One region of the Streptomyces sp. NPDC002324 genome, then DNA from elsewhere that is predicted to be linked to it. Evidence: predicted binding sites of a transcription regulator. Region 1 holds the regulator's gene; the other holds the start of a gene.
What was found. The regulator HspR, encoded in region 1, represses chaperone genes until heat shock. The targets are predictions, from matches to a motif close to TTGAGNNNNNNNNNCTCAA.
Positions count from the first base shown of each region.

Region 2: the regulator HspR is predicted to act here: its motif matches at 2,369-2,387, upstream of lon (endopeptidase La).

Region 1 covers NZ_JBSFCF010000009.1:219,804-225,303, reverse strand. Annotated here, with positions in the region: gene grpE (nucleotide exchange factor GrpE) at 1-206, shown strand, start outside; gene dnaJ (molecular chaperone DnaJ) at 249-1,427, shown strand; gene ACWCRJ_RS15505 (heat shock protein transcriptional repressor HspR) at 1,433-1,894, shown strand; gene ACWCRJ_RS15500 (fibronectin type III domain-containing protein) at 1,988-3,973, opposite strand; gene ACWCRJ_RS15495 (Uma2 family endonuclease) at 4,250-4,897, shown strand; gene ACWCRJ_RS15490 (hypothetical protein) at 5,263-5,500, shown strand, end outside.
Region 2 covers NZ_JBSFCF010000011.1:164,607-170,106, reverse strand. Annotated here, with positions in the region: gene ACWCRJ_RS17515 (MFS transporter) at 1-184, opposite strand, end outside; gene ACWCRJ_RS17510 (TetR/AcrR family transcriptional regulator) at 384-1,067, shown strand; gene ACWCRJ_RS17505 (rhomboid-like protein) at 1,233-2,165, shown strand; gene lon (endopeptidase La) at 2,410-4,812, shown strand; gene ACWCRJ_RS17495 (MarR family winged helix-turn-helix transcriptional regulator) at 5,055-5,500, shown strand, end outside.

The DNA of each region.
Region 1 (5,500 bases):
GTTACGCGCCCGACGTCACCGAGACGACGTGCGTGGCGATTCTCCAGCCGGGGTATCGCATCGGCGAGCGCACCATCCGCCCCGCGCGGGTGGCCGTGGCCGAACCGCAGCCCGGTGCGCAGTCCGCCAAGGCCGAGGAGTCCGAGGGCGCCTCCGGTGCCTCCGGTGCCGACGACAAGGAGAGCGGTGGCCCGGACGAGGGCTGACGCAGGCGGCATGCAGGCTGAGCGGAAGGAGGGACGTCGCGGATGAGTACCAAGGACTTCATCGAGAAGGACTACTACAAGGTCCTCGGCGTCCCCAAGGACGCCACCGAGGCCGAGATCAAGAAGGCGTACCGCAAACTCGCCCGCGAGTTCCACCCGGACGCCAACAAGGGGAACACCAGGGCCGAGGAGCGCTTCAAGGAGATCTCCGAGGCCAACGACATCCTCGGTGACCCCAAGAAGCGCAAGGAGTACGACGAGGCCCGCGCCCTCTTCGGCAACGGCGGCTTCCGCCCGGGGCCGGGTGCGGGCGGCGGCTCGTTCAACTTCGACCTGGGCGACCTCTTCGGAGGCGGCGCCCAGGGCGGGGGGCAGGCGGGCGGCTTCGGCGGGGGCATCGGCGATGTCTTCGGCGGCCTCTTCAACCGGGGCAGCTCCGGCACCACGCGCGTGCAGCCCCGGCGCGGCCAGGACATCGAGTCCGAGGTCACGCTGAGCTTCACCGAGGCCATCGAGGGCGCGACCGTCCCGCTCCGGATGTCCTCGCAGTCGCCCTGCAAGGCCTGTTCGGGCACCGGCGACGCCAACGGCACACCCCGCGTGTGCCCGACGTGCGTCGGCACCGGCCAGGTCGCGCGGGGCTCCGGCGGCGGCTTCTCCCTGACCGACCCCTGCCCCGACTGCAAGGGCCGGGGCCTGATCGCCGAGGACCCCTGCGACATCTGCAAGGGGTCGGGCCGCGCCAAGTCGTCCCGCACCATGCAGGTCAGGATCCCGGCGGGCGTCTCCGACGGCCAGCGGATCCGGCTGCGCGGCAAGGGCGCGCCCGGCGAACGGGGCGGCCCGGCAGGCGACTTGTACGTCGTCGTGCACGTCGACCCGCACCCGGTGTTCGGCCGCAGGGACGACAACCTCACGGTGACCGTCCCGGTGACGTATCCGGAGGCGGCCCTGGGCGGCGAGGTCCGGGTCCCGACCCTGGGCGGACCGCCGGTCACCCTGAAACTGCCTCCGGGCACCCCCAACGGCCGTACGATGCGGGCCCGGGGCAAGGGCGCCTTCCGCAAGGACGGCACCCGCGGGGACCTGCTGATCACCGTCGAGGTGAGTGTTCCGAAGGACCTGTCGGGGAAGGCTCGTGACGCCCTGGAGGCGTATCGCGAGGCGACCGCGGGCGAGGACCCGCGGGCGGAGCTGTTCCAGGCCGCGAAGGGAGCATGAATGTGATGGACGGCCGCCGTAGGCAGAATCCGTTGGGCAGGGCGTACGAGCTGACGGAAGAGACACCGGTGTACGTCATCTCGGTGGCCGCCCAGCTCTCCGGTCTGCACCCGCAGACCCTGCGCCAGTACGACCGTCTCGGCCTGGTCTCCCCGGACCGCACCGCCGGGCGCGGCCGTCGCTACTCGGCCCGCGACATCGAACTGCTGCGCACGGTCCAGCAGTTGTCGCAGGACGAGGGCATCAACCTGGCCGGCATCAAGCGCATCATCGAGCTGGAGAACCAGGTCGCGGCCCTCCAGTCGAGGGTCGCCGAGATGGAGGCCGCCCTCGACGGCGCCGCCGCGACCATGCGCCAGCGCGAGGCGGCGGTCCATGCCTCCTACCGGCGCGACCTGGTGCCGTATCAGGAGATGCAGCAGAGCAGCGCGTTGGTGGTGTGGCGGCCGAAGAAGGCCAAGGAGTAGGCGGCAGCGCGGCAGGCCCTACGGGCGGCTGGGGAAGCCATGTGAAGGGCCCGGTCTCGGTGCGAAGCGAGACCGGGCCCTTGTGGCGTTCCGTCAGGAGGCCGGTGGTACGGCCACGCTCACCAGTACCGGCAGCGAGGTGGTCCCGTCCGCGTGGACGCCGACGACCTGGTACCACAGGGAGGTGCCGGCCGGGACGTTCTCGTCGAGGAGCGGGTCGGAGTCCGGCAGCGCGTCGAACGTGGCGGTACGCGCGTTCCAGCGAGCGGCCCGGAAGGACGCGTAGTCCTCGGTGCCCGCGGGCGACCAGCCGTGCACCTGCACATGGCCGATGGCGGAGAGCGACGCGTCGGCCGCGTGCGTGGCTCCGGCCGGCGTGTCCACGGTGGGCCGCAGATCGCGCTCGGTGACCTGGACCGTGGTGCCCGCGCCGAGGTTCTCGGCGAAGTCGACGGGGCGGACGACGTAGCAGAGGTTCTCACCGTCCGCGACATCGACGTCCCGCCACGTCGTCTCGGTCACGCGGGTGTGGTCGACCTGTTCGGCGTCCGTGCAGACGCCGTCGGCGATCGTGCCCCGCCACACGGTGTACCCGTCGAGATCGGCGTCGGCCACCTGCGACCAGGTCAGGGTGGTGCCCCAGTCCTCGACGGTCGCGGTCACGGACGCCGGAGCCGCGGGCGCCTGCTTGTCGCTGCCGGTGGTGGCGGCCACCTCACCACTGCGCAGGCCCTCCTTGTCGTTGCTGTCGTAGCCGCTGACGGCGTAGCGGTAGGAGGTCCTGGTGGCCGCCGACCAGTCGGTGCACAGGTACTGGTCGGTGCCGTCGGCGAGATCGCGCTCGGTCCAGCGGCAGCGGTCGGTCACCTCGACCCATGTGGCGCTCGTGCCCGTGGCGCGGTAGACGCGGTAGCCCATGGAGGAGCCGCCGGTTCTGGAGTCCGCGTCCCAGGTCACGGTGACCGCGCGGGCATGGGGGAACGCCTTGCCGATGGTGGGTGCGGCCACCAGCCGGCGGGCGGCCCTGGCCGTGCTGTAGGCGGTGACCCGGCCGCTCGCGTCGATCGCCGCGATCCCGTACTCGTGCCGGGCGGAGCGGGTCACACCGGTGTCGGTCAGGGAGTTGCCAGTGGTCTGCCAGCTGGTGCCCCCGTCGATCGCGGAGTGCGACCGGAGCACCCGGTACCTCACTGCCCCGGGAACGGCGTCCCAGGTCAGGTGGATCCCGGTGTCGGTGCCGGTGGCGGTGAGGCCGGTCGGCGTGGTGACGGCGACACTGGTCACGGAGGCGGTCGAGGTGTCGGCGGAGCGGTTGCCGGCCTTGTCGTACGCCCGGACCAGGTACTCGTACGTCTCCCCGGTGGCGGCAGGGGTGTCGGTGTACGAGGTGGTGGTGGCCCCCAGGGTGCGCAGGATCTGCCAGTCGGTGGCGGTGGTGGCTGCCACGCGTCGGTACACCCGGTATCCGGCCAGGTCCGCCTCGGCGTTCTTCCGCCAGCTCAGCCCGGTCTGCTGGGTGGTGTCGGAGTAGGCGGCCGTCAGGCCGGCCGGGGCGAACGGCTTGACCTTGTCGACGTCGGCCGAGGTACGGGGCGTGTACGTGAACTTGACCTTGGCGGAGCCGGTCCAGTGGACGTGGTCGACGCGCAGGGTGTGTTTGCCGGGCGGGACCGTCAGGTTGACGGACTTCGAGACGGCCGTCGTGCCGTTCTTCCAGAGGTCGATCTTCCGCTTGCCGTCGAGGTAGACACGGATGCCGTCCAGGCCGGAGACGGAGAGCGCGAAGGGGCCGCCGGAGCCGAAGTCGCGGGTCATGGACCAGCGGACACCGAAGTTGTCCTTCGGCAGGCCGGACGCGGGGGCCCCGGTCTTCCAGTTCTCGTCGACGGCGCTGTCGCAGTCGGTCTTCTTGGGGGTGCCGGAGAAGGAGGTGTTCGCGAAGAGCTGCCGCTTGAAGACGGGGGAGGCGCAGGTGACGGCCGCGTTCGCCGGCGTGGCGGTCGAGACGAGCAGACCGCCGGCTGTGGCGAGCACGACGACGGCGGCCGTGGCGGCCGTCGAGCGTCTGACTGAGGTCATGGGGTCCTTCGAAGCGTGATGCAGAGCGTCACCGGCGGGGGACACCGCTGGTGACGATCAGACTCTTGGAGTGAGGGGATGGTTGTACGAGGTGGGTGGGGTGTGTGGGGCGGGGAGCGGAGGCGGGCCGACGCTCGTGGGGGTGAGTCGTTTCTGCGTCACCAGTTCGAGTGAAGCGAGGGCGTTTTCGCAGGTGAGCGAGCACGCCCGCCTAGCGTGGCGGCGTTGCTTGTGCCCCGTGCACGCCCAGCCCACACTTGAGGAGGAGGTGCCACCTTGACCGCTCTTGCACATGAGAGGCCCGAGACCATGTCCGAGGCAGGGACTGAATTCGCGAACGGACCCGGCCCGGACGAGGCCCTGTGGCAGGTGTGGAAGGCCATGGACCCACCCGAGGGCTACCGCGCTGAGATCATTGAGGGAGCCATCGAGTTGTCGCCCACCGCCCGCCGTTCGCACATGCTGATCGCCAATCGAGTGCGACGGGCCCTGGACCGGTTCTTGGACGGCGGCGAGTACGCCTGTTACCAGGACGGGAACGTGATCCACAACCGTAAGGCGTGGATCCCGGATGCCTTCGTCGCTCCGGAGGACACGGAGTCGTGCCATGACGAGGACGACATGGGTGTGCGTGCCGACTCCGTGCAGCTCATCGTCGAGGTCGTCTCCCCGGGGAAGCGGAACCAGGACCGGGACCGGGTGAAGAAGCGGCGCGAGTACGCCCGTGCCGGTATTCCGGTGTACGTGGTCATCGACGACTACGACAGTGAGGGGGCCGTCACGCTCTTCACCGGACCACGCCCGGAGGCGGCCGACTGGGGGGACATCCGGCGGTTTGCCTACGGCACGGAGGTCGTCATCCCCGAAGGGCCCGCGAAGGGCTTCGCCATCGACGAGGCCATCACGGGGGCGGGGCGGGGCTGATTCTCGGCCCCGCCCCACGAGACATCCAGAGTGGGCCTGGTCAGTCGCCGATGCCCACCCCTGGGCCAGGGCGCTCGTGGCCGGGCGGCAGTTGCTGGGGCTGGGGGGTGGGGCGCGACGGGCCGGGGGCGCGGCGCTGGGGCATGCCGACTTCCCAGAGGGGGTGGCGGGTGCGGGCCGGTCGGCTGTGGGGCCGGCGGGTGCCGGTCCGCCGGGGGTGGGAGCGCTCGGACCTGCATCGGTGCGAGTGCGGGTCGGGCGAGTTCGACCGCAAACACCGGCTGGAACTGCGCGGCGATTCCCTGGTCGCGGTGTACGAGGGTGCTTGCGCACAGTGCGCACGGACCCGCCGTTTCGAATTCCGCATGACAGAAGAGCTTCCGCCGCCCCCGCCGGCGTTCGGTGGTGCGGAGCCGTCGCAGATCATCGATCCCGGAGAGTTCGAGGCGGTCGCAGGCCGGCTCGCCGAATCCACGGGAATTCAGCTCCTCAACACCCCTGAGTCGGAGCACCACAAGTTTCGGGGAGCGATGGCCTACGTTGTCGCTGCGTACGAGGAGATGCTCAAGTTCCTTCCGCCGGACCAGGACGCCATTCCGGCCG
Region 2 (5,500 bases), on a different contig from region 1:
CGATCTGGTTCACGCGCAGGGCGAGGGTGACGATGACAGGGGTGAGGACCGCGAGATAGGTGCCGAACTGGGCCAGGGCCAGGCCGAACACGAGTCGGGCGGGAGCGTTCTCGGTCCGGTCGGCCGGGCCGGGGGACGGGGTGGTCGCCTCGCCGAGCGGGACGGCGTCCGGGGTGACGGCCATGGGCTCTCCTGGGGGACGAGGGCGGCGGCGCCGCCGCGCAGGCCCGTTCAGGGAAGCAGCAAAACCGAGTGGGTACTAGGTTTTGGACAAGTGGCCACCATCACGCGGCAGATGGCTTGAACAGACAGGTTGATTACTCGTGTAACCGGCGGTCCGCGAGGGATCTGGGGGCGGCCGGGCGGGGGCTAGGGTGACGGCCATGGTGCGGAACCGGAGGTCAGCGGGGTCCGGCGAGGGTGGGTCGGCGGAGGCCGGCGGGGGCGGGCCGGAGGGGTCCGGCGCGCGGGGCTCGTACGCGGTCGGGGACGAGCGGCGGCTGCGCATCCTGGACGCCGCCGTCGAGAACTTCGCCCGACGGGGCTTCCACGCCGCCTCGCTCGCCCGGATCGCCAAGGACGTCGGGATCACCCAGGGCGGGCTGCTGCACCACTTCCGCAGCAAGGAGGATCTGCTCGTCCAGGTGCTGGAGCGCATAGACGAGAGCGACCGGGAGCGGTTCTTCTCCCGACGGTTCGAGTCGGCGTCCCAGATGTTCGCGGCGCTCGTGAAGCTCGCCGAGTACAACGGCACACGGTTGGGCCGCACCCGGATGTTCAACGTCCTGGCCGCGGAGGCGGGTGACCCCGAACATCCCGCCCACGCGTACTTCGTCCGGCGGTACGCCGAGGTCGTGGACACCGTGGGCGGGGTGCTGCGGCGGGGGGTGGCCTCCGGTGAACTGCGGGCCGGCACGGATGTCGTGGCCGTGGCGCAGGAGTTGGCCGCCGTGATGGACGGGCTGCAGATCCAGTGGGTGCTGGATCCGCGGGGGTTCGACATGGCGGGGCGGTTCCGGGTGTACGTGGAGCGGGTGTCACGGGGCATCGGCGCGGAGCGGTCGTAGGGCTGGTGGGCGCGAGGGCGCGAGGGCGCGTGGGCGCGTGGGGCCGGGGTGCGGGGGCGTCGCCGCTGTCGAGTCGCTGTGAATCGGGTCGAGGGTGGCGGAGGTCACAGACAGGGGCGTATCGGAACGTCGAGGGTGGGGTGAAACCGGAAGGAGCGCCTCGCTTTGGATGCCACCGAGGCCGTGAAGCCCGTGGAGTTCCTGAAGTCCGCGGAGCCCTTGGGGTCCGTGCAGTCCGTGCCGTCCGTGGGGCCTGAGGAGCCCGTGGCGAGCGGGGCGGGCGTGGCGCGGGCCGAGGTGCCCCCGTCGGTGCACGAACCTGTTCTCGACGGCATCCCGCGGCAGCCCGGTGCGGCAGCCGACCGTGCCCGGACGCCGGAACGGGACGCGGAGTCCACGGGGCGCGAAGAACCCGCGCACGCCCCGCTCCCGCACGCCCCGCTCCCGCGCCTGCCGCTCCCGCGCTCCCGGCTCCCGCGTCCCTGGCGTCTGCTCCCCACCCCCGTCGGCACGCCCTTCACCTTCTTCTACGCCTCCGTCCTCGTGGTCACCTCGATCGTCGCCGAGTACGCGGGCCCCGCCCTGGTGCACGCGCTTCACCAGGGCTCCAGCACGGATGTGGCCCACCTGGTGCGGTCCCCGGCGCTCGTACTGTTCGCGAGCGCGCTGTGGGTGGCGGGCGGGGTCGCGTCCTTCTACGCCGTGGGGTTCCTGCTGGTGCTGACCGCGCTGGAACGCCGGATCGGCGGGTGGCGCACGGCCGGGGTCTTCCTGCTGGGCCACGTCCTCGCCACCCTGGCCACGGAGGTTCCGGTGGGCCTCGCCGTCCTGGCCGGCCGCCTTCCCGGCAGCTCCCTCCACCGCCTCGACTACGGCATCAGCTTCGGGGTGGCGGCGAGCGCGGGCGCGCTGGCGGGGCTGCTGTCACCGTGGCTGCGGTGGCCGACGCTGCTGATGTTCGGCGGGATGCTGGTGAACGACCTGGTCGCCTTCACGGACCCGATGACGAACTGGGGACATCTGCTTGCCCTGGCGATCGGGGTGGCGACGTGGCCGGTCGTGCGGCGGTGGAGGCGGGCGGCGGACCGGGGCGACTGACCGGGGTCGCCGGGGTCTGCCGGAGGCCGGTGCGGGGCGGTCCGGGGTCACGACGGTCGGCGGCGCGTAGCCCGGGTCGGTCGCGTCGTGCGTGGCCCCGCCCGGCATCGACGCGTTCCCGTGGTCCGACCGCCGCCGGCGCCGCGCTGATCGCCCACAGCGAACGCCCCGCCTCTCGGGGAACATTCCTCGGCTCATGTGCATTGAGTCGGCATAGCTCAACTTGACTGCCGAGGGAGAGATCATGGCTTCGACGTCCGCACCGCTCACCCTGCCCGTGTTGCCGCTCGACGGGGAGGTCGTGCTGCCGGGAATGGTGGTGCCGCTGGACCTCAATGACACGGATGTACGGGCCGCGGTGGAGGCCGCGCAGGCGGCGGCGCGGGCGGAGCCCGGGAAGCCGAAGGTGCTGCTGGTGCCGCGGATCGACGGGTCGTACGCGGCCACCGGTGTGCTCGGGACCGTCGAGCAGGTCGGACGGCTGGCCGACGGGGACCCCGGCGCGCTCATCCGCGCGGTCCGCCGGGTCCGGATCGGGGCCGGCACCACCGGGCCCGGCGCCGCCCTGTGGGTCGAGGGGACGAGCATCGACGAGAGCGTGCCGGAGCCGCTGCCCGGCCAGGTCGCCGAACTCGCCAAGGAGTACAAGGCACTTGCCACCAGCTGGCTCCGCAAGCGCGGCGCCTGGCAGGTCGTGGACCGGGTGCAGGCCATCGACGACGTCTCCGCGCTCGCCGACAACTCCGGTTACTCGCCCTTCCTCACCGTCGAGCAGAAGATCCAGCTCCTGGAGACCGGCGACCCCGTCGCCCGGCTGAAGCTCGCCACCCAGCAGCTGCGGGACCACCTCGCCGAGCAGGACGTCGCCGAGACCATCGCGAAGGACGTCCAGGAGGGCGTCGAGAAGCAGCAGCGCGAGTTCCTGCTGCGGCGCCAGCTCGAAGCCGTGCGCAAGGAACTGCGCGAGCTGAACGGCGAACAGGACGGCGAGGAGTCCGACGACTACCGCGCGCGTGTCGAGGCCGCCGACCTGCCGGAGACGGTACGGGAGGCCGCGCTCAAGGAGGTCGACAAGCTGGAGCGGTCCAGCGACCAGTCGCCCGAGGGCGGCTGGATCCGGACCTGGCTCGACACCGTGCTCGAACTGCCCTGGAACGAGCGCACCGAGGACGCGTACGACATCCGGGGCGCCCAGCGGGTGCTCGACGCCGAGCACGCCGGTCTGCAGGACGTGAAGGAGCGCATCACCGAGTACCTCGCCGTGCGCAAGCGGCGTGCGGACCGGGGGCTGGGCGTCGTCGGCGGGCGGCGCGGTGGTGCAGTGCTCGCGCTCGTCGGACCGCCCGGTGTCGGCAAGACCAGCCTCGGCGAGTCCGTGGCCCACGCGATGGGGCGCAAGTTCGTCCGCGTCGCGCTCGGCGGCGTCCGGGACGAGGCGGAGATCCGCGGGCACCGGCGTACGTACGTCGGGGCGCTGCCCGGACGGATCGTGCGGGCCATCAAGGAAGCCGGGTCCATGAACCCCGTCGTCCTGCTCGACGAGATCGACAAGGTGGGCTCCGACTTCCGGGGCGACCCGGCCGCGGCCCTGCTCGAAGTCCTCGACCCCGCGCAGAACCACACCTTCCGGGACCACTACCTGGAGGTCGAGCTGGACCTGAGCGACGTCGTCTTCCTGGCCACGGCCAACGTGCTGGAGTCGATCCCCGAGGCGCTGCTCGACCGCATGGAGCTGGTCCGGCTGGACGGGTACACGGAGGACGAGAAGGTCGTCATCGCCCGGGACCACCTGCTGCCCCGTCAGCTGGAGCGGGCCGGCCTCGGCTCCGACGAGGTCGTCCTCGACGAGAGCGCGCTGCGCAGGCTGGCCGGTGAGTACACGCGCGAGGCGGGCGTCCGCAACCTGGAGCGGTCCGTGGCGCGGCTGCTGCGCAAGGTCGCGGCCCAGCACGAACTGGGGCAGCGCGAGCTGCCCTTCACCGTCACCGACGAGGATCTGCGCGGGCTCATCGGGCGCCCGCACCACGTGCCCGAGTCGGCCCAGGACCCGGCGGAGCGGCGTACGGCGGTGCCGGGTGTCGCGACCGGGCTCGCGGTCACCGGCGCGGGCGGCGACGTGCTCTACGTCGAGGCGTCCCTCGCCGACCCGGAGACGGGCGCGGCGGGGCTGACCCTCACGGGCCAGCTGGGGGACGTGATGAAGGAGTCGGCGCAGATCGCGCTCTCCTTCCTGCGCTCGCACGGCGCGGAGCTGGAGCTGCCCGTCGCCGACCTCAAGGACCGGGGCGTGCACATCCACTTCCCGGCGGGGGCGGTGCCCAAGGACGGGCCGAGCGCCGGCATCACCATGACGACGGCCCTCGCCTCGCTCCTGTCCGGGCGGCTCGTCCGCACGGACGTGGCGATGACCGGGGAGGTCTCGCTGACCGGGCGGGTGCTGCCCATCGGCGGCGTCAAGCAGAAGCTGCTCGCCGCGCACCGGGCGGGCGTGACGACCGTCATCATCCCGAAGCGGAACGAGGCCGACCTCGACGACGTGCCTGCCGAGGTGCTCGACAAGCTCGACGTCCACGCGGTCACGGACGTCCGCCAGGTGCTGGAGCTGGCGCTCACCCCGGCGGGGGTGGAGGTGCCGCTGGCGGCGTGACGGGTGGGGTGCGTCGTCGGGTGCGGGTCCGGTGGGACTTCTCGCGCCGTTCCCCGCGCCCCTGAAGGGCCTACGGCCCCTTCGGGCCGAAAGGCAGGGGCGCGGGGAACCGGGGCGCGACCAGCCCCCACCGGACCCGCGGGCGACCTGGACGGTGTCCACTCCCTACCTGCGAAATACTGACCGGTGCTGCCCAGAGGCGGCCCTCGCAGGTACCCGGAATCGGAATCAGGAGCACCCACGTGCACGACGAAGGCGGAAACGGCGACGGCGGCGACGGCGGTGTCGGTGCCGACCTGCCGGCGGGCGGTATGGACCAGGCGTTCCTGGCGCTGGAACGGGAGCTGACGGTCCTGCTGCGGCGCGCCCGCGCCAAGTCCGGGGAGATGGCCCGTGCCGTCCACCCCGACCTGGAGTCCGCCGCCTACGGCCTCCTCGCCCGCCTCGACGAGGCCGGCCGCCTGCGCGCCACCGAACTCGCCGCCTACATCGGCGTCGGCAAGGCCACCATGTCCCGTCAGCTCCGAGCCCTGGAGCACCTCGGCCTCATCGCCCGCGAGCCCGACCCCGCCGACGGCCGCGCCTGGCTCGTCCACCTCACGGAGGAGGGCCGGGCCCGCTTCCGCGCGGTCCGGGACGCCCGCCGGGTCGCGTACGTGCGGCAGCTCGCGGGCTGGGACCGGGACGA